One region of the Shouchella oshimensis genome, then DNA from elsewhere that is predicted to be linked to it. Evidence: riboswitches for the same ligand, from Rfam matches in the RefSeq annotation. Region 1 holds a riboswitch; each other region holds the start of a gene.
The links. Region 1 has a riboswitch for S-adenosylmethionine ahead of NDM98_RS06315 (2,3-diketo-5-methylthiopentyl-1-phosphate enolase). Riboswitches for the same ligand answer to the same signal wherever they lie in the genome.

Region 1 (6,130 bases):
ACCCTCCAACTGAGAGGGAGATGGTGATGCCAATCGCAATAATTGTGACAATGGAGATAGAGCGAAGGATGGTCACAATATTACTCGTTTGCAGGAACGATGGATTTGCGGCAGAGAATCCAACAATTAATAAAACGATTAGAATAACCGTTCCGTATTTATATAAAAAACGAAATAAGTCAAAAGATGAAGTTTGTTTCACTTCAGGTTCAGCCATCTTAATTGCCTCCAGTAGAAAGGAATAGCAGTTCCTCTTCATTTGTTTCTGCGGTTATTCGTTCCTTTACAATATGCCCATCGTAAAGAACATAGGTACGATCTGTCATACCGATGATATCTGATAGTTCACACGAGGCGTAAATGACCGCTTTTCCTCTCGCTGCGAGTTCTGCAATTAATTCAAAAATATCCTTTCTGGCCCCAACATCAACACCTTTAGTTGGTTCATCAAAAAGGTACAGGTCTGCATCAGCGACTAACCATTTGCCGATCGCGACCTTTTGTTGATTCCCGCCAGAAAGATTTTTGACCAATGTTTCAGCTTGAGGTGTTTTGATCCCAAGAGCTGAAATCATCGTTTTAGCACTCGCTTGTTCTTTTTTGAAATTCCAAAAACCAAATCGCTTACTGAAGCTTCCTAGATTGGCAGCTGATAGGTTAGTTAAAACAGATTCATTAATTAGGACGCCTTCTTTTCGTCGTTCTTCAGGCACAAAAGCCATTCCATGAAAAACGGCATCATAAGGAGAGGAAATGACAACTGGCTTTTTGTTAATCAAAAGTGAGCCGGATGTCATCGTAGAAGCTCCAAAGAGTAGCTTGCAAAGCTCGGTTTTTCAGCTCCAACTAGGCCAGCTAATCCAAGAATTTCTCCTTTTTTAACATGTAGGGATACATGATTAATTTTGCTGCCATCTGATACTGAATGAGCTTCTAAAAATGTGTCACCCATCTCGGAAACTCTGTCTGTAAATTGCTGGCTTAAAGGTTCTCCAAGCATTTGCTCAACGACTTGGTCAATTGACGTATCAGGAATAGGTCTTGATGAAACTACTTGCCCATTCCTCATAACCGTAATGATATCGCAAATTTCAAACAGCTCAGGCAAACGATGCGAGATGAACACCACTGCTACGTTTTTGCTCTGTAGATCTCGTACAATCCGAAACAATTGCTTGGTTTCAGAAAGACTTAATGGGGCTGTTGGTTCATCTAGGATCAATAGCCGACAATCTGTCAAAACGGCTCGTGCAATAAGAACCATTTGTTTTTCTGCAAGCGTGAGCTCACTCGCTAACGTTTTAGAAGAAACATTGATACCTAATGAATCGAGAACCTCTGAAGCTTTTTTGTGAACAAGACTCCAATGAATAAAGGCGTTCTTGTTCTGACTAGAACCAAATGTATAAAGGTGTATGTTCTCAGCGACCGTTAAGTATGGAACTAATCCAGCATCAACTTCCTGATGAACAATTTGGATACCATGCTTTTGCGCATCCTTTGGTGAATGGATCGAAACATGTTGTCCGTCAATTAGAATGGTGCCGTCGTAATGACTTTCTGAACCAGACAGTACTTTCATTAACGTTGATTTTCCCGCGCCATTCGCACCAATTAGTGCGTGTGAAGAGCCGCCGCTTACTTCAAAAGAAGCCTGATCAAGCGCCTTGACTCCCGGATAAGAAACGGAGATCTTTTCCATACGTAGCTTCATCAAATCACCTATTATTCGTTATGTTCTTTTAATATAGTCATCCATTCTTCTTCAAACGCGTCTGATTCACCCCAGTTTGGAATGACCTCAGCTAATGAGACCATATTGACGTCATCATCTGCTTCTAATAATTGCTTCCGAGAAATGAGCGATGCTTCTAAATCATAAAATTGAGGTGTTTCTTCACCGGCTAGCTTTTTGGCAAGAATTCGTAGGTTGATAGAACCAATTAACTTAGGATCAACGGCTGCAGTATAATCCCATGTGCTATTTTCCTGTTGCATGATTTGAAGGTCAGCATTTGATACATCAATTCCATAGATATTGATTTCATCTCGTCCTGCTTCATCAAGTGCACGTGCTGCTCCAATTGCAAAGGCATCCCAAGTCGCAAAAATCGCATCGATTTCACCTTCAGGGTACTTATTAAGTAACGCAGCTACTGCATTTTGAGTTTGGGTAGAAGTATCTTCTGCGGCAACACCAAATCGCTCCAATTCATTAAGTCCAGGTTGCTCAGAAAGAACCTCCTGATAGATTGAATCGCGTCTTACCATTGGAGGGAAACCATCAACCCATAAGTAGAGAATATTTGCCTCTCCATCAAAATCTTCAACTAGTTGATCAAGGGCTAGTGTTGCAAGCTCCTCATCATCTTGGGAGGTGAGTGTCACACCATCAATCGATTCTAAATCACTATTGGAATCAAACGTTACAACCTCAATCCCTTTATCAACAGCTCGTTGTACGGCATCTACGGTAGCGGCATCATCACCATGTGAAAGAATTAAGCCGTCATAATCGGCATCTATTGCTTGAGATATGGCGTCATGATAACTTGCTGTATCCCCATTTGCGGTAAATACATCGACATCAAAACCTAACGCTTCACCTTCTTCTTGTACTCCGGCCAAATATTGAGCAGTATGGTCATCTCCACCAATCTTGCGAATGACCTTTATTTTGGCGCCTTCACCTGTAGCGAATCTCTCAGGTACTCCGTCTAATTTGACATCTGCTTCGGCTTGCGAGGACTCACTATCACCACATCCAGCAAGTACAATTACAGCAGCAGCAGTCATTCCTAATGTTTTAACCCCAAATCCTTTTATCATGGTCATCTCTCCATCTATTAAAATATAAAAAAGCCTCTTTCGTTTAAGAAAGAGGCGGAATGCTGTGATTCAACCTCTTATCTTTCAGACTCGGGAAGAGTCTGTTGGATGTAGCACCGTGCCTTAAAACCTTAAAGGTTTTCATCATATTAGTAGAATGATGATTAGGTCGGTTGCCGGGCTTCATAGGGCCAATTCCCTCAGCCAACTCTCGATAAGAGTGTATATAAAGTTGTGTGTACTCTTAATCATTTTTTCCCAATAAGAGTAATTGGTATAAATAATACGAGGGAATTTGTACGTTGTCAATAGATTCTGATAAAATGATTATTACTAATTGACAGAATAGAATCTCACTGTCATAATCCATAGTATATTTATCAACATTACATATGTATCACTCTTATGAAGAGCTGGTGGAGGGACGAACCCGATGATACCCGGCAACCTGTTTTGGCTTTTTAGCTATTCAAGGTGCTAATTCTCACAAGGTTACCTTGGTAGATAAGAGGACAAGAAATGGGTACACTGTCCTCTTCCACTAGAAGAGGATTTTTTTGTTATTGAGGTAAGGGGGAACTGAACAAAATGAGTTTTGTAACGGCAACATATCGAGTATACGATCAAAAAAAAGATCTTCACAAAAAAGCAGAATCCATTGCCCTTGGGTTAACGATTGGATCATGGACACATTTACAAGCGCTTGAAAAAAAGCAGCTTGAAAAACACAAAGGTGAAGTTGTTGAAGTAATAGAAGAGAAAAGCACAGATATAGCCAATCGATTATTTGGGGAAGAACGAAAAACGGGCCTCATAAAAATCGCGTATCCACAAGCCAACTTCTCAGCCGATCTACCAGCCATTTTAACAACGATTTTTGGAAAGCTATCTCTCGATGGTGAAATCAAGCTAGTAGATATTGATTTTACTAGTGATCTAGAAAAAGCTTTCCCTGGACCGCAATTTGGAATAGAAGGTATTCGTAGTCAGCTTCAGGTCTATGAGCGGCCGCTTGTGATGAGTATTTTTAAAGGGATGATAGGAAAGGACATGACGGAATTTAAATCTCAGCTAGCTGATCAATTGCTAGGTGGAGTCGATCTAGTAAAGGATGACGAGATTCTATTTGATAATCCATTAACCCCTTTTTCAGATCGAGTTCAAGCTGGTTCTAAGATTATCAAAGAGGTGTATGAACAGACAGGTGAACAAAAGCTGTATGCGGTTAACCTAACTGGTCGAACGTTTGACTTAAAAGACAAAGCAAAAAGAGCAGTCGAGCAGGGAGCAACGGCCTTATTGTTTAATGTATTTGCATACGGATTGGATGTTTTGCAGGCATTAGCAGAGGATCCGGATATTCACGTTCCAATTATGGCTCATCCAGCTGTTTCTGGAGCCCTTACGGCGTCACCTTTTTACGGAATATCTAACAAAGTACTTTTAGGTAAATTGTTACGATTAGCCGGAGCGGACCTTGTTTTGTTTCCGTCTCCTTACGGTAGCGTTGCCATGGAAAAGTCGGAAACGATAGATATTAAACAGGCATTAACAGAGGAACGAGCTCTCAAAAAAGCCTTTCCGGTTCCATCGGCTGGGATTCATCCTGGTTTGACGCCACTTCTAATTCAGGACTTCGGCATTGATTCAGTAATTAACGCAGGCGGTGGTATTCACGGTCATCCAGGTGGAGCAAGAGCAGGTGCTAAGGCCTTTCGAGATGCGGTTTCAGGAGTACTTGCTACTCAATCATTATCTGATGCGGCAGCTAAATCACCAGAACTGGCAAAAGCACTTGAGTTGTGGGGTAGTCCAACATGACACAGATTGCAGGTAAAGACCCAATCATCTTCTGTGACTTTGATGGCACAATTACAACAAAAGATAATATTATTGGGCTTATGAAACACATAAATCCTCCAGGCTTGGAAACGATTAAGGACGACATTTTAGCTGAACGGATCTCGATTCGTTCAGGCGTCGGTCAGATGTTTAAGTTAATTCCAGTTGAACGCAAACAAGAAATCATAGAGTTTGTGTTAAGCCAAGCGGAGATTCGGGATGGATTTTCTGATTTTTTAACGTATGTTCGAGAAAAGAACATTTCATTAAAAATCGTAAGTGGAGGCATTGATTTTTTTGTGGAACCCATTCTTAAGCCATTTGCACTGTTGCCTGATTTGTACTGTAATGGCAGTGATTTTGATGGCCGTACTATACAGATTACGTGGCCACATAGCTGTGATGAGTTCTGTTCAAATGATTGTGGTTGTTGCAAACCATCAATACTTAGGCAGTATTCAGATCAAGAGTTTTATAAGATTGTCATTGGTGATTCAATAACGGATCTACAGGCGGCAAAGGTAGCGGATGAGGTATTTGCATGTGATTCATTCCTATTAGAAAAATGTCGTGAGCTTTCACTTAATCATTCGTCTTTTACTAGTTTTCATCAGATTATCGAAAAACTTGATTCAAAGCTGGAGGTGCACATGTAATGAGTACAACACAAGCTGTTTATGATTCGTTATGGAGCGAGCTTGCGGATATTAAGGATGAGTTGGCTGCAAGAGATTGGTTTCCTGGTACAAGCGGTAACCTTTCTATAAAGGTTAGTCATGACCCATTACGTTTTCTAGTTACAGCAAGTGGTAGGGATAAACGAAAACGTACACCAGAGGATTTCCTTTTAGTAAATGAACAGAGTCAATCTATAGAGCAGACAGATTTAAAGCCATCAGCTGAAACGGTTCTCCACCAACGAATCTATGAAAAAACAGATGCAGGCTGTTCATTACACGTTCATACCATATCGAACAATATCATTTCCGAACTTTATGCTGAACAGGCAGAGATTACTTTTCAAAATCAAGAATTAATCAAAGCATTTAATATCTGGGAGGAAGACGGCTCCATCACCATTCCCATTGTACCTAATTATGCAGACCTTGGTCAGCTAGCTGAAGCAGTAGCCGAGCAAATACGGCCAGGTATCAAAGGAGTATTAATCCGTAATCATGGCATTACAGCCTGGGGCCGTAATGGATTTGAGGCAAAAAAACATTTAGAAGCACTTGAATTTTTATTTGAGTATCACTTGCGACTTAAACAACTAAATCTTTAGGAGGATGATTAGAAATGGCAGTTATTCAGATTCGTAATACAGGAGAAGTCATTAAAGGTGAGGCAGAGGTTAGAGCCTTTTTAGAAAGTCAGGAAGTTCTATATGAATATTGGAATCCTGAGAAACTTCCAGAAGCTTTGCAAAACGAGTGCCACTTAAATGATGAAAACAAAGAAC
Region 2 (6,130 bases), 420 kb from region 1:
CTCGTTTTCTGGGTCTCCCGGCATTTCCTGTCCTTGTATCATCTAGTCCCATAACCCCATGTTCCTTATAAGCTGCGCCCCATCTTTTACTGGCGGCTTGAATGCGTGTCATACCAATACTATGTACATCAAATCCAGCCTCTTCAAAGACCTGTTTGGAGAATTTCCCTTTCTCCTTCTCAGCGATAAAGTGGCTTTTAAATTCATTTGTGTAGGTAATTCCTTTAGAACTCACGGCTTTCACGTAGGGGTTCATGGATAATTGGTTAATTTCTTTCTCGGTAAATGTTTTTTTACTCATGGTGGCTTCCTCAATTTCTACTAAGTTGTCTACTTGTCATTATACAAAAAAGTACCCTATAGGTAGACTTTTTTTACGTGTCTACTCTATAGGGTACATTTTATTCGCTCAGGTAGTGGTTTAATGTGTATTCGAGTAAGGAAGCTTGGTTTTGATAGCCGGAGAACTGCTGATAACTTTGCTGCAGCTTTTGTGGGGTTTCACTTTCAATTGCGTATAGTCCTTTTCGGAACATGATGTTATACAGTTGTCGCTGGCAATTTTGTGATTCTTGATAAATGGTATTGATGTCTTGATAAAGCTGAGAATGGCTTGCTTCGTTTTCGGCGATATCATAAGCTGACGTGATATATTTTTCTGTCGTCAGCATGTCGGTAATAAATTCACGGTCAGTCATGTGTGTATCTTTTGGGAAAGCTGTTTCTTGGTTTTGAATTTTCATTAGGGATCTCCTTTCGTTATTGAACAGTAGGCTGTTCGGTTGTTGGTTTTAGGTGGGTGAGTAGGCGCTCGTAGTGTCGCTTGTGCATTTGTCCGGCTTGATTAATGGCTTCTTTTATTTCTGCATCCTGACAGTTCGACGCGTAAAAATAAGCTTTTTTCATAGCAAGTAGGTTCCACGATAACATGTCATTGATGTAGAGATGATCTTTTGTTGAAATGACTTGAGGTGGTTCGGAGATGAAGTTCTGTTGCTGGTTTGCTTGTGTTCCTTGTTGTTGCTGCATGTAAATGGCCTCCTTTTTAACATTAAATTTAAGTCATACGCTCTTAGTTTGAAAAAAAGAGGCTGATTTTATCCATCAAAAGCGTATCAATTGTAGCGAACGTAAAAATCGGACATAATAACAGTTGATATAATCTCAAAGGAGGTGCCATAAATGAGTGTAACGTTTTACCAGTATCCAAAATGCGGAACATGTCGTAAAGCAAAAAAGTGGTTAGAGGAACAAAACGTTGAAGTGAACGCTGTACATATTGTTGAATCTCCACCTTCTGCCGACACGTTAGCTGATTTGTATCAGAAAAGTGGGCTCGAGCTTAAGAAATTTTTTAATACAAGTGGTCAAAAATACCGTGAATTGGGTTTGAAAGATAAGTTAGCTTCTATGAGTGAAAGTGAGATGTTGGAACTACTTTCATCTGATGGAATGCTTATTAAAAGACCAATTACAACAGATGGTAGCAAGGTAACTCTTGGATTTAAGGAAGAACAATTTGAACAAAACTGGAGCTAACTCGTTTTTTTTATGAGGAAGTTCGGTTATAATGAATGCAGAATCGAACAAGTTGATGGAGGGGTTATAACATGAGCAACAAATTACCAGCAGAACTTAAATATTCAGAGGAACACGAGTGGGTCAAAACTGAAGGAGAGAAAGTCCGTATTGGTATTACAGACTTCGCTCAGTCTGAGCTTGGAGACATCGTGTTTGTTGAACTACCAGAGGTTGGCGATGAAATTGAAGCGGACGAGCCGTTTGGCAGTGTTGAGTCTGTAAAAACCGTTTCTGAGCTGTATGCTCCTATTAGTGGAAAAGTAGTTGAAATTAACGAAGAGTTAGATGATTCACCTGAATTCGTTAATGAATCACCATATGAAAAGGCTTGGATGATTGTTGTTGAGCCTAAAGACTCTGCAGAAGTTGAGAAGCTTATGTCTGCAGACGAATACAACACAATGATTAGCGAAGATTAATCGAATGTTAAACCCATCAAGTGCAACTTGCCTTGATGGGTTTTTTTAGTGTTTCTTGTACTTAAGTCTTCTCATCTTAACAGACTTCGTATATGATTACTTAGGGTAGCGAAATAAGAACGGGTATAGGTGAGGGCAGATGGCTCAATTTGCAAAAGAATGGTCGAGTAAATTAAAAGGCTATAACAAAAATATTCGTCTATTCCTGATAGCGTCTTTTTTGCTTAATGTAGGAATGGGCATTTTTATGGTAATTTATAATTATTATATTCGTGAGTTGGGTTTTTCGGATGATGTGAATGGACGCGTGATCGCAATGCAAGCCACAGCAACAGCTATTGCACTTCTGCCAGTTGGACTCTTAAGTGATCGGCTTGGTCGAAAGCGGTTAATTGTCATAGGTTCTGTGGCGGTTATGCTTAGCTTAATTTTAAGAAGCATTGGCATTGCAGAGGACTTATTGATAATAGGAGCCTTTGTCACAGGATTTTTTATGGCTTTTATTCAAGTCACGGCTATTCCACTTCTTGCTGAGAATTCAAGGGAATCTGAGAGAGTACATCTATTTAGTCTAAATGCAGCATTTATGATGGCGGCAAATGTTATCGGAAATTTGCTTGGGTGGTGTGATGACAGATGCCCTACATAGCCTGTTTCAGATAACGATGCTTAATAGCGTGAGGTTTACATTATTAGTAGGTGTATTCATTGTCTGCATTGGGTTATTACCACTTTTCAAAATCAAAGAAGAACGAAAGGTACAAACGATTCAAACGAGACGACTGTCAGGCTTTAAGCAATTAGCTGAGAAAAAAGATTCTTTAAAATTAATTCTTCTATTTGCTATTGCTAGCATCTTAATTGGGTTTGGATCAGGCTTGGTAATCCCGTATCTTAACCTTTATTTCACGGATCGCTTTGACATTAGTTATTCTTTAGTAGGTATCATTCTTGCGTTAGGACAGGCGATGACGGCAGTTGCCTTACTAATCGGTCCGAGTGTTGTTAAGCGGTTTGGAGAGGTAAGGGCAGTGGTCATTTTACAGCTTGGTTCTCTGCCATTCCTTCTATTATCTGCTTACACCGAAATTCTATGGCTAGCAGTGATTGGATTCCTGTTTAGACAAGCGTTAATGAATGCAGGAAACCCTATTCATTCTGCCCTGATGATGCGTTTGGTTGATCCATCTATGAGAGGACTTGCCAACTCACTTGGTCAAATGGTTTTCCAATTAGGTTGGGCAGTAATGGGACCTGTCTCAATGGGAATTGTGTTGGCATATGGTTCGTACACTGGCTACGCGATTGTTTTTTCGATTACAGCTTGTCTGTATTTAATCGGGTCCATTTATTTCTATTTTGTATTTGGAAGACGTCAGAAAGATATTCCAGCACCACTAGTTGTTGAAAAGAATTGACCAAGCTACAATAGCATGCTATGATTTTCCCAACTTAGCATAAAATCTAACATAAAAATTTAATAACTCTTATCGAGAGTGGCGGAGGGACTGGCCCTTTGATGCCCGGCAACCACGGAACTGATTTCGGTTCTGCAGGTGCTAAATCCAAGCAAAGTGATGATTCACTTTGAAAGATGAGAGAGGGATTAATATAAACCTTCTGCTTATCTGCGGGAAGGTTTTTTTCTATATAGTTTAATAGAAAGTGAGGATTACAAAGTGATTGTATTAAAAGGATTACAAAAAATATTTGAGCTAAAAAGTGGAGCAGTGACGGCTGTAGATGGAATTGATTTGACCATTGAAAAAGGCGGGATTTTTGGCATCATCGGATATAGTGGTGCGGGAAAAAGTACACTGATTCGCATGCTAAATATGTTAGAGCGCCCGACTAGTGGAGAGGTCAAAATAGATGGACGAGACATTTCTAAATTAACAACTAAAGAATTACGAAAATCACGCCAGGAAATGGGTATGATTTTTCAACATTTTAATTTATTATGGTCGCGCACTGTATATGACAATATTGCCTTCCCTCTTGAGATTGCTGGTGTGAAAGGTGAGCAACGAGACAAGCGAGTTAAAGAATTGATTCAGCTAGTTGGACTAGAGGGTCGTGACAAAAGCTATCCTTCACAACTGAGTGGTGGACAAAAGCAACGGGTAGGGATTGCAAGGGCATTAGCCAATAATCCAAAGGTGTTGTTATGTGATGAAGCCACATCTGCTCTGGACCCTAAAACAACTGAGTCGATCCTAGACCTTTTAGTTGATATCAATAAAAAACTAAACCTTACCATTGTGCTTATTACACATGAAATGCATGTCATCCGTAAAATTTGTTCAGAGGTAGCGGTTATGGATAATGGTCAGATCGTAGAAAAAGGACCAGTCCTAGATGTATTCCGTCAGCCTAAAGAAGAGATGACAAAAGAATTCTTAAAACAAATTACAGAGCAGGATGATACGGAAGAGACAATCCAGGAGATTCTAAGTGAAGCGGGATCAGGAGATGTTGTTCAGCTCACTTTTTCTGGTACAAGTGCAGAGCGTCCTTTGATCTCTGAATTAATCCGTACCTTCCAAATTGATGTATCGATTCTTCACGGGAAAATTACCAAGGTTCGAGGTGGATCTTACGGTACATTATTTATTCAAATCACAGGTGATGAGTCGGAAAAGAAAAAAGCATTAGATTTTATTATGACCAAAGAGGTTGAAGCGGAGGTGTTACGCCGTGCTTGAGACACTATTTCCTAAAGTTAGTTGGGATCGAATGTGGGATGCAACAGTTGAAACTCTCTATATGACGGGAATTTCACTAATTGCCACATTTATTCTTGGTATTCTACTCGGTTTACTGTTATATTTAACTGGTAGGGGAAATCTATGGGCGAATAGACCGGTAAATGCGGTCATTGCAGCCTATGTGAATATTACACGATCGATCCCATTTGTTATTTTGTTAATTCTCATTATTCCTTTAACCAAATTTCTTGTTGGGACCTTTCTAGGTCCAACTGCAGCACTGCCTGCGTTAATCATAGGGGCTGCTCCATTTTATGCACGGATGGTTGAAATCGCACTGCGTGAAATTGACCGTGGGGTTGTGGAAGCTGCGCAATCAATGGGAGCTTCTTCTACAACAATTATCTTTAAAGTGTTATTACCAGAGTCAACACCTGCACTTATTTCAGGGATTACAGTCACTACAATTGCGATGATTGGTTATACAGCAATGGCTGGTATTGTAGGTGGCGGTGGTCTTGGAACACTTGCTTATCAAGAAGGGTTCCAGAGAGGGAATAGCGATGTAACCTTGGTGGCAACAATCGTAATTCTACTGGTTGTATTTATCGTCCAGTGGATCGGCGATTTTTTCACATATATTACAGACAAACGATAAAAAGAGATGGGGGAAAGAGACATGAAAAAATTCTTAGGTACGCTTGGAACGGCAGGTCTTGTACTAGCACTAGCAGCTTGCGGGACATCAGGTGATGAAGACAGCAACAACGGTGACACTGGTAGTACTACAGGCGGGGACACACCTGCTGAAGAGGAAACAACAACCCTTAAGATTAGTGCGTCAAACACACCTCATGCTGAAATTCTTGAGGAAGCAGCTAGTACATTAGAAGAAGAAGGAATTGAGCTAGACATTGTTGTCGCTCAAGACTATGTCATCCCTAACATTGCTTTAGATGGCGAAGAAGTGGACGCGAACTTCTTTCAACATCAGCCTTATCTAGATCAACAAACAGAAGAGTTTGGCTATGACTTTGCAGTAGCTGGAGCTATTCACATCGAACCTTACGCATTGTATTCGTCTCAATATGACAGTGTGGATGAGATTCCTGATGGCGGTACGATTATTTTCAGTAATAACGTGGCTGAAGAAGGACGTGCTCTTCATTTGCTAGCTCAAGAGAACCTTATTACACTTGCAGATGGCGTTGGTTATGAAGCGACACTAGATGATATTGAAGAAAACCCGAAAAATCTTGAGTTTGTGAACAATGTTGATCCTGCATTGCTTCCTCAGGCGTACGAAAACAACGAAGGAGACGCAATCATTATTAATGCAAACTATGCACTTGAGATTGATCTTAATCCTACAGATGATGGTTTAATCACTGAGTCAGGTGATTCTGATAATCCATTTGCCAA
Region 3 (6,130 bases), 260 kb from region 1:
GCAGAGCTTCTCCCTAGATCGATGAATATTGGACAAGGAGATGCTAAGATTATCCGTAATGCAGGGGCCGTCATTTCTCACCCTTTCGGAAGTATCATGAGAAGTATCCTACTTGCCGTTTTTGAGCTTCAAGCAGAAGAAGTCTTGATTATTGGTCATCACGGTTGCGGAATGGCCGGACTTGAATCAGAAAGCTTCCTCAAAAAAGCGGAAGCACGAGGCATTGACATGAATGTCATTGAACCACTTGAGTACGCAGGAGTTGACGTCAAACAATTTTTAACTGGCTTTGCAAACGTAGAAGAGAGCGTTACACATAGCGTTGATATTGTAGAAAACCACCCGCTAATGCCAAAAGAAATTCCTGTCCATGGTTTAGTGATCCATCCTGAGACTGGAAAGCTAGAACTGTTAAAAAGAGGCGAAGCTAGATCGTAAGCAAGAGAACCTCCCCACTCAATTGATGTGAGGAGGTTTTTGTTGTTTGTTGTTGAGTTAGTTTTGTGAGTTAGTTTTGTGAGTTATCGTTGTGATTTTTGGGGCTATCGTTTCGATCTTTGCTCCATCGTTTTGATTCCAGGGGCTATCGTTTCATTCCTCCCTCCATCGTTTTGATTCCGGGGGCTATCGTTTCAATCTTCCCTCCATCGTTTTGATTTCGCGTTCTATCGTTTCAATCTCCCCTCTATCGTTTTGATTCCAGGGGCTATAGTTTCAATCTCCCCTCTATCGTTTTGATTCCATGGCCCATTGCTCCACTCTTCCCTCCATCGCTCCATTTCCATGGCCCATTGCTCCACTCTTCCCTCCATCGCTCCATTTCCAAGCGTCCATTGCTCCACTCTCACCTCCATTGCTCCAATTCCAGCGTCCATTGCTCCACTCTCACCTCCATTGCTCCAATTCCAGCGTCCATTGCTCCACCCACACCTCGCCAATCAAAAAAACAGCAAGCACCCCGTGTGCTCACTGTTTTCAAAAATGTATTATGGGAACATCAAGTTGACAAAACTGATGGCATGTCGAAAAACTTCGTCTCTCTCTGGTTCATTAAATAGCTCATGGTATAAGCCTTCCCACTCTTTAAATGATTTTTGAGTAAGGATTAAATGATTAAACCACTCTTGCGTTGCATTTTTATCAACTAAATAATCCTCACCTGCTTGAAGAACTAGCAAAGGGATATTAGGGAATTTTTCTGGATAACGTCTGGTCACACGCATTGTTTTCTCTAATTCTTGGTACCATCTCGCAGACACTTTACTTACTTTAAGTGGATCCGTTAAATAGGCTTCAATAACCTCTTGGTTACGTGTTGCTCGATCTGATCGAATACCGGAGTTCACACTAAAGGTAGGTGCAACATGCTGCAAAACTTTAGAGGCCGCTTTTTTTGCTTTTGGTAATGGATGGCTTAAATCCAAACATGGTGAAGATAAAATGACTCCATAGATTAATGAATTATCTCTTTTCATCACGGTACGAATAGAGATTAATCCGCCCATACTGTGTCCAAGGAGTAGAATTGGAAGTTGTTTTTGCCTTGCTTCATTCAGCCATTCTTCTACAGTATCTAAGTATTGCTGGAAGGATTGAATATGACCACGTCGACCTCGTGTTTTACCTTGACCAGGTAAATCCCCCATGATGACGTCAAATCCATGCTCATTCCATTTCTTAGCTAGCCATTGGTAACGTCCATGATGCTCACCTGCTCCATGAACCATGACGACTACACCTCTAGGCTCTGTTACTTCCCATTTCCACACACTGATCATCTCCTTGCTCCACAGTAGAATCTTGTTGAATTTTTACCTTCTTATCATTTTACGTTAGAATTAAGTATAGCGTTTTTTTTATGAGACGGAAAGGATGAGCACATATGATTTATCCATATCAAAATAAAAAGCCACTTATTGCTGAAAGTGCCTTTATTGCCGATTACGTTACGATCACTGGTGATGTAGAAATAGGGGATGAATCAAGTGTTTGGTTCCAAACGGTTATTCGCGGAGACGTCTCCCCTACACGCATCGGGAAACGAGTAAATATCCAAGATCAAAGCTTGCTTCATCAAAGTCCAAAGTATCCACTCATCATTGAGGATGATGTTACAGTTGGACACCAAGCGATGCTACATAGTTGTACCATCCATAAAAAGGCATTGATCGGAATGGGATCAACGATACTTGATGGAGCTGTTATAGGAGAAGGTGCTTTTATTGGAGCAGGCAGTTTAGTGCCTCCTGGTAAAGTTATTCCGCCAAATACACTTGCTTTTGGTCGTCCTGCAAAAGTGATTCGTGACCTTAATGATGATGACCTGGCTGATATGGAGCGAATTCGTACAGAATATGTAGAAAAAGGTCAACTCTATAAACAAATGCAGTCTTAGTAAAATAAAAAGCATCCAACAATCAAATGATTGTTGGATGCTTTTTTGAAATAGATTAAACCGTTTTAATACTTGCTTGTTCTTTTAATACAGCCGCTTTGTCTGTTTCTTCCCACGGTAAGCTTACATCCGTACGACCAAAGTGACCGTAAGCAGCCGTTTGCTTGTAGATCGGACGACGTAGATCTAACATACGGATAATACCTGCTGGACGAAGATCAAAGTTTTTGCGAACAAGTGTAACAAGTTCACTTTCTGATACTTTTCCTGTTCCAAATGTATCAACCGCTATTGATACAGGTTGGGCTACACCAATTGCATATGCAAGCTGTACCTCTGCCTTGTCAGCAAGGCCAGCAGCCACAATGTTTTTTGCTACATAGCGAGCAGCATATGCTCCAGAACGGTCAACCTTCGTTGCATCCTTACCAGAGAACGCTCCCCCACCATGTCGTGCGTATCCACCATACGTATCAACGATAATTTTGCGACCTGTAAGTCCTGCATCCCCTTGAGGTCCGCCGATGACAAAACGACCTGTTGGATTAATAAAATATTTTGTTTGTTCATCAATTAACTCTGCAGGTACAACTTCGTTAATCACATGAGTTTTCATGTCATGCTGAATTTGCTCCAGAGTAGTCTCTGGATGATGTTGTGTTGAAATAACAATTGTGTCAACTCGTGCAGGTTTTCCTTGCTCATCATATTCTATTGTTACTTGCGTTTTAGCATCTGGACGTAGATAGTCAATGATCTCCTCTTTACGAACCTCTGCCAAACGACGAGCTAGCTTATGGCTCAGAGAGATAGGTAGTGGCATTAACTCTTTTGTTTCATTGGTTGCAAAACCAAACATCAAACCTTGGTCTCCAGCACCAATTGATTCAATTTCCTCTTCTGTCATTTGCCCTTCACGTGCTTCTAGTGCTTTGTCCACACCTTGAGCAATATCAGCTGATTGTTCATCAATTGAAACAAGAACAGCGCAAGTTTCTGCGTCAAAACCGTATTTTGCACGTGTATAACCAATACCTTTAATCGTATCACGCACGACACGTGGAATATCAACATATGTACTAGTTGTAATTTCTCCAGCAACTAATACAAGGCCTGTAGTCACAGATGTTTCGCATGCTACACGAGCATTAGGATCTTTCTTTAAGATTTCATCTAAGATCGCATCAGAAATTTGATCACACATCTTATCTGGATGTCCCTCTGTCACCGATTCTGATGTAAATAGCTGTCGACTTTTAAATTCTGCCATCTCTTTTCACCCTTCCAACTCATTCTAATCTTCTCTTATCAGCCTGATTACCAGGTTGAGATTAAATATACACAATAAAAAACCCCAATCCTCCTTACTGAGGAAAAGGGTTGAAATGTTGTCCTTTAACCTCTTATCGTTCAAGGCAATGCCTTGCAGGTTAGCACCTTTCCATTTTATTAAAATGGTGGTTGTTGGGCTTCTTTGGGCCTGTCCCTCCGCCGGCTCTCCGATAAGATCCGTTCGCGAAAAATTATATAACATCGATACTGAAAAGTCAATCATAGCAAGGTTAATCAAAGTTTAATCACTATATCTAAAAAGACGCACATAAAGTATAGACTAATAATATTAATGTGTTATACTAATTAGCATTAACCAACCATATAAGATGATCATTCGAGAGGAGAATGCGCTTTGAAAACCATGAATATCCCGGTGAAATTAGAACAATTATTATCAAGTCCACAAACCAAACATGACCTATCTGTTTCTCGTTTGGTTGAACGCTCTCTCCAAAGAGGTGAGGGTATACTTACAGCAACAGGCGCACTTAGCGTAGAAACCGGTGCGTACACTGGTCGTTCTCCTAAGGATAAATTTGTTGTTCAAGAGGACTCGGTTCGTGACACCATTGATTGGGGTCCAGTTAACCAAGCCAATATCAAAAGAGGTCTTTACTTCGTTATATCATAAAGTTCTTTCTCACCTTGGTGAAAAAGAAGAGCTTTTTGCTTCTCAAGGTTTTGCAGGAGCAGATACTGCCTACCGACTACCAATTCAAGTCATTAATGAATTTGCGTGGCACCAAGTGTTTGCTCGCAAGCTTTTTATTCGCCCAAGCTCTACGGATGTAACGCTTGATCGTGAGCTTTTCACCATTGTTTCTGCACCAACATTTAAAGCAGAACCGACAATTGATGGAACGAATTCTGAAGCCTTTGTGATGATCTCCTTTGAAGAACGAGTGATTCTAATTGGTGGAACTGAATATGCTGGAGAAATGAAAAAATCAATTTTCTCAATTATGAACTACCTTCTTCCAGAGGAGAATGTCTTGTCGATGCATTGCTCAGCAAACACCGGTGCAGAGGGAGATGTGGCATTATTTTTTGGATTGTCCGGTACAGGTAAAACCACACTTTCAGCATCACCCGATCGTTTATTAATAGGGGATGATGAGCATGCTTGGTCTGAAAATGGTGTTTTTAACATTGAGGGTGGTTGCTACGCAAAGTGCATAAATCTTTCTGAAGAAAAAGAACCACAGATCTGGAATGCAATTAAATTTGGAACAGTACTTGAAAATGTGGCGGTTTCTGAGGAAAATGGTGAGCCTGATTACAACGACGTCTCGCTAACAGAGAATACCCGTGCAGCGTATCCAATTGATTACATTCCAAATGCACTTGAGCCAAGTATTGCCGGGCATCCAGATACCATAATTTTTCTAACTGCTGATGCATTTGGGGTTTTACCTCCTATCAGTAAATTAACGCGTGAGCAGGCGATGTATCATTTCTTGTCTGGATACACAAGTAAACTTGCTGGGACAGAACGAGGCATTACAGAGCCTGAAGCAACCTTCTCTACTTGCTTTGGAGCACCATTTTTGCCATTGCCAGCACACCGTTATGCTTCAATGTTAGGTGACTTGATTAGAACACATGATGTAGATGTATTCCTAGTTAATACAGGTTGGTCTGGTGGACCATATGGAGTAGGTCAACGGATGAAACTTACGCATACACGTTCTATGGTGCAAGCAGCCTTACAGGGAGAATTAGCAAATGTTGAGACAACCGAGGATCCAGTGTTTGGCTTACACATTCCAAAGCAGTGCCCTGGAGTTCCCGATGAGGTTCTTCAACCTAAATCAACTTGGACAAATCCAGATGCCTACGAACGAAAAGCGGCTGAGCTGGCAGATAACTTCAAGCAAAACTTCACAAAATTTACTGGCCTAGCTGATGAGATCACTCAAGCTGGACCAAGATAGAATAACGAAAAAAAGTGTTCATCATTTGATGACACTTTTTTTCGTTATTTAGATTGGGCTTTCATCCATATCGCCGCTTCATGTAAGGTACGTTGCTGCTCTTTTAGTGGAAATTGATGCGTGTATGCTGAAAAGTACCAAGCTCTCAACCGGCTTCTTTTTTTCAAGGAGTTGTTTCTCCAATCGATGAGCATGGTCAATTGAGACATGGTCATCCTGCTCACCATGTATAAGAAGCACCGATGCTTTCATTGATTCTAATTGCAGTGACGGGGTCCTCCACAGGTAGCGTTCAGGGTACTTTGTAGGGGTTCCTCCAATGACTCGCTTCATCATCCTTCTGAGATCAACACGCTCCTCGTAGGTGAGAAACATATCCGTAACCCCGTTCCAACTTATTATACTTTTGACCTCATCCCGATAGATAGCTGTCCACAAAGCCATTACTCCACCTCTTGAAAATCCG

Region 2: linked by a shared signal. The riboswitch ahead of NDM98_RS08485 (methionine ABC transporter ATP-binding protein) and the one ahead of NDM98_RS06315 (2,3-diketo-5-methylthiopentyl-1-phosphate enolase) in region 1 are both predicted to bind S-adenosylmethionine.
Region 3: linked by a shared signal. The riboswitch ahead of metK (methionine adenosyltransferase) and the one ahead of NDM98_RS06315 (2,3-diketo-5-methylthiopentyl-1-phosphate enolase) in region 1 are both predicted to bind S-adenosylmethionine.

The regions. Positions count from the first base shown of each region.
Region 1 covers NZ_JAMQJY010000001.1:1,156,661-1,162,790, reverse strand. The annotation lists gene NDM98_RS06330 (ABC transporter permease) at 1-217, opposite strand, end outside; partial or broken gene NDM98_RS06325 (sugar ABC transporter ATP-binding protein) at 219-1,714, opposite strand; gene NDM98_RS06320 (sugar ABC transporter substrate-binding protein) at 1,726-2,829, opposite strand; SAM riboswitch class I at 2,904-3,050, opposite strand; SAM riboswitch class I at 3,230-3,340, shown strand; gene NDM98_RS06315 (2,3-diketo-5-methylthiopentyl-1-phosphate enolase) at 3,418-4,650, shown strand; gene NDM98_RS06310 (2-hydroxy-3-keto-5-methylthiopentenyl-1-phosphate phosphatase) at 4,647-5,327, shown strand; gene NDM98_RS06305 (methylthioribulose 1-phosphate dehydratase) at 5,327-5,953, shown strand; gene NDM98_RS06300 (cupin domain-containing protein) at 5,968-6,130, shown strand, end outside.
Region 2 covers NZ_JAMQJY010000001.1:1,578,944-1,585,073, reverse strand. The annotation lists partial or broken gene NDM98_RS08515 (IS3 family transposase) at 1-341, opposite strand, end outside; gene NDM98_RS08510 (spore coat protein) at 402-743, opposite strand; gene NDM98_RS08505 (hypothetical protein) at 760-1,029, opposite strand; gene NDM98_RS08500 (arsenate reductase family protein) at 1,183-1,539, shown strand; gene gcvH (glycine cleavage system protein GcvH) at 1,611-2,000, shown strand; gene NDM98_RS23940 (MFS transporter) at 2,140-2,649, shown strand; gene NDM98_RS23935 (MFS transporter) at 2,600-3,418, shown strand; SAM riboswitch class I at 3,485-3,601, shown strand; gene NDM98_RS08485 (methionine ABC transporter ATP-binding protein) at 3,680-4,705, shown strand; gene NDM98_RS08480 (methionine ABC transporter permease) at 4,698-5,366, shown strand; gene NDM98_RS08475 (MetQ/NlpA family ABC transporter substrate-binding protein) at 5,388-6,130, shown strand, end outside.
Region 3 covers NZ_JAMQJY010000001.1:1,421,153-1,427,282, forward strand. The annotation lists gene NDM98_RS07605 (beta-class carbonic anhydrase) at 1-438, shown strand, start outside; gene NDM98_RS07610 (hypothetical protein) at 666-875, opposite strand; gene NDM98_RS07615 (alpha/beta hydrolase) at 987-1,769, opposite strand; gene NDM98_RS07620 (gamma carbonic anhydrase) at 1,883-2,395, shown strand; gene metK (methionine adenosyltransferase) at 2,451-3,665, opposite strand; SAM riboswitch class I at 3,796-3,904, opposite strand; partial or broken gene pckA (phosphoenolpyruvate carboxykinase (ATP)) at 4,083-5,664, shown strand; partial or broken gene NDM98_RS07635 (alpha/beta hydrolase family protein) at 5,709-6,130, opposite strand, start outside.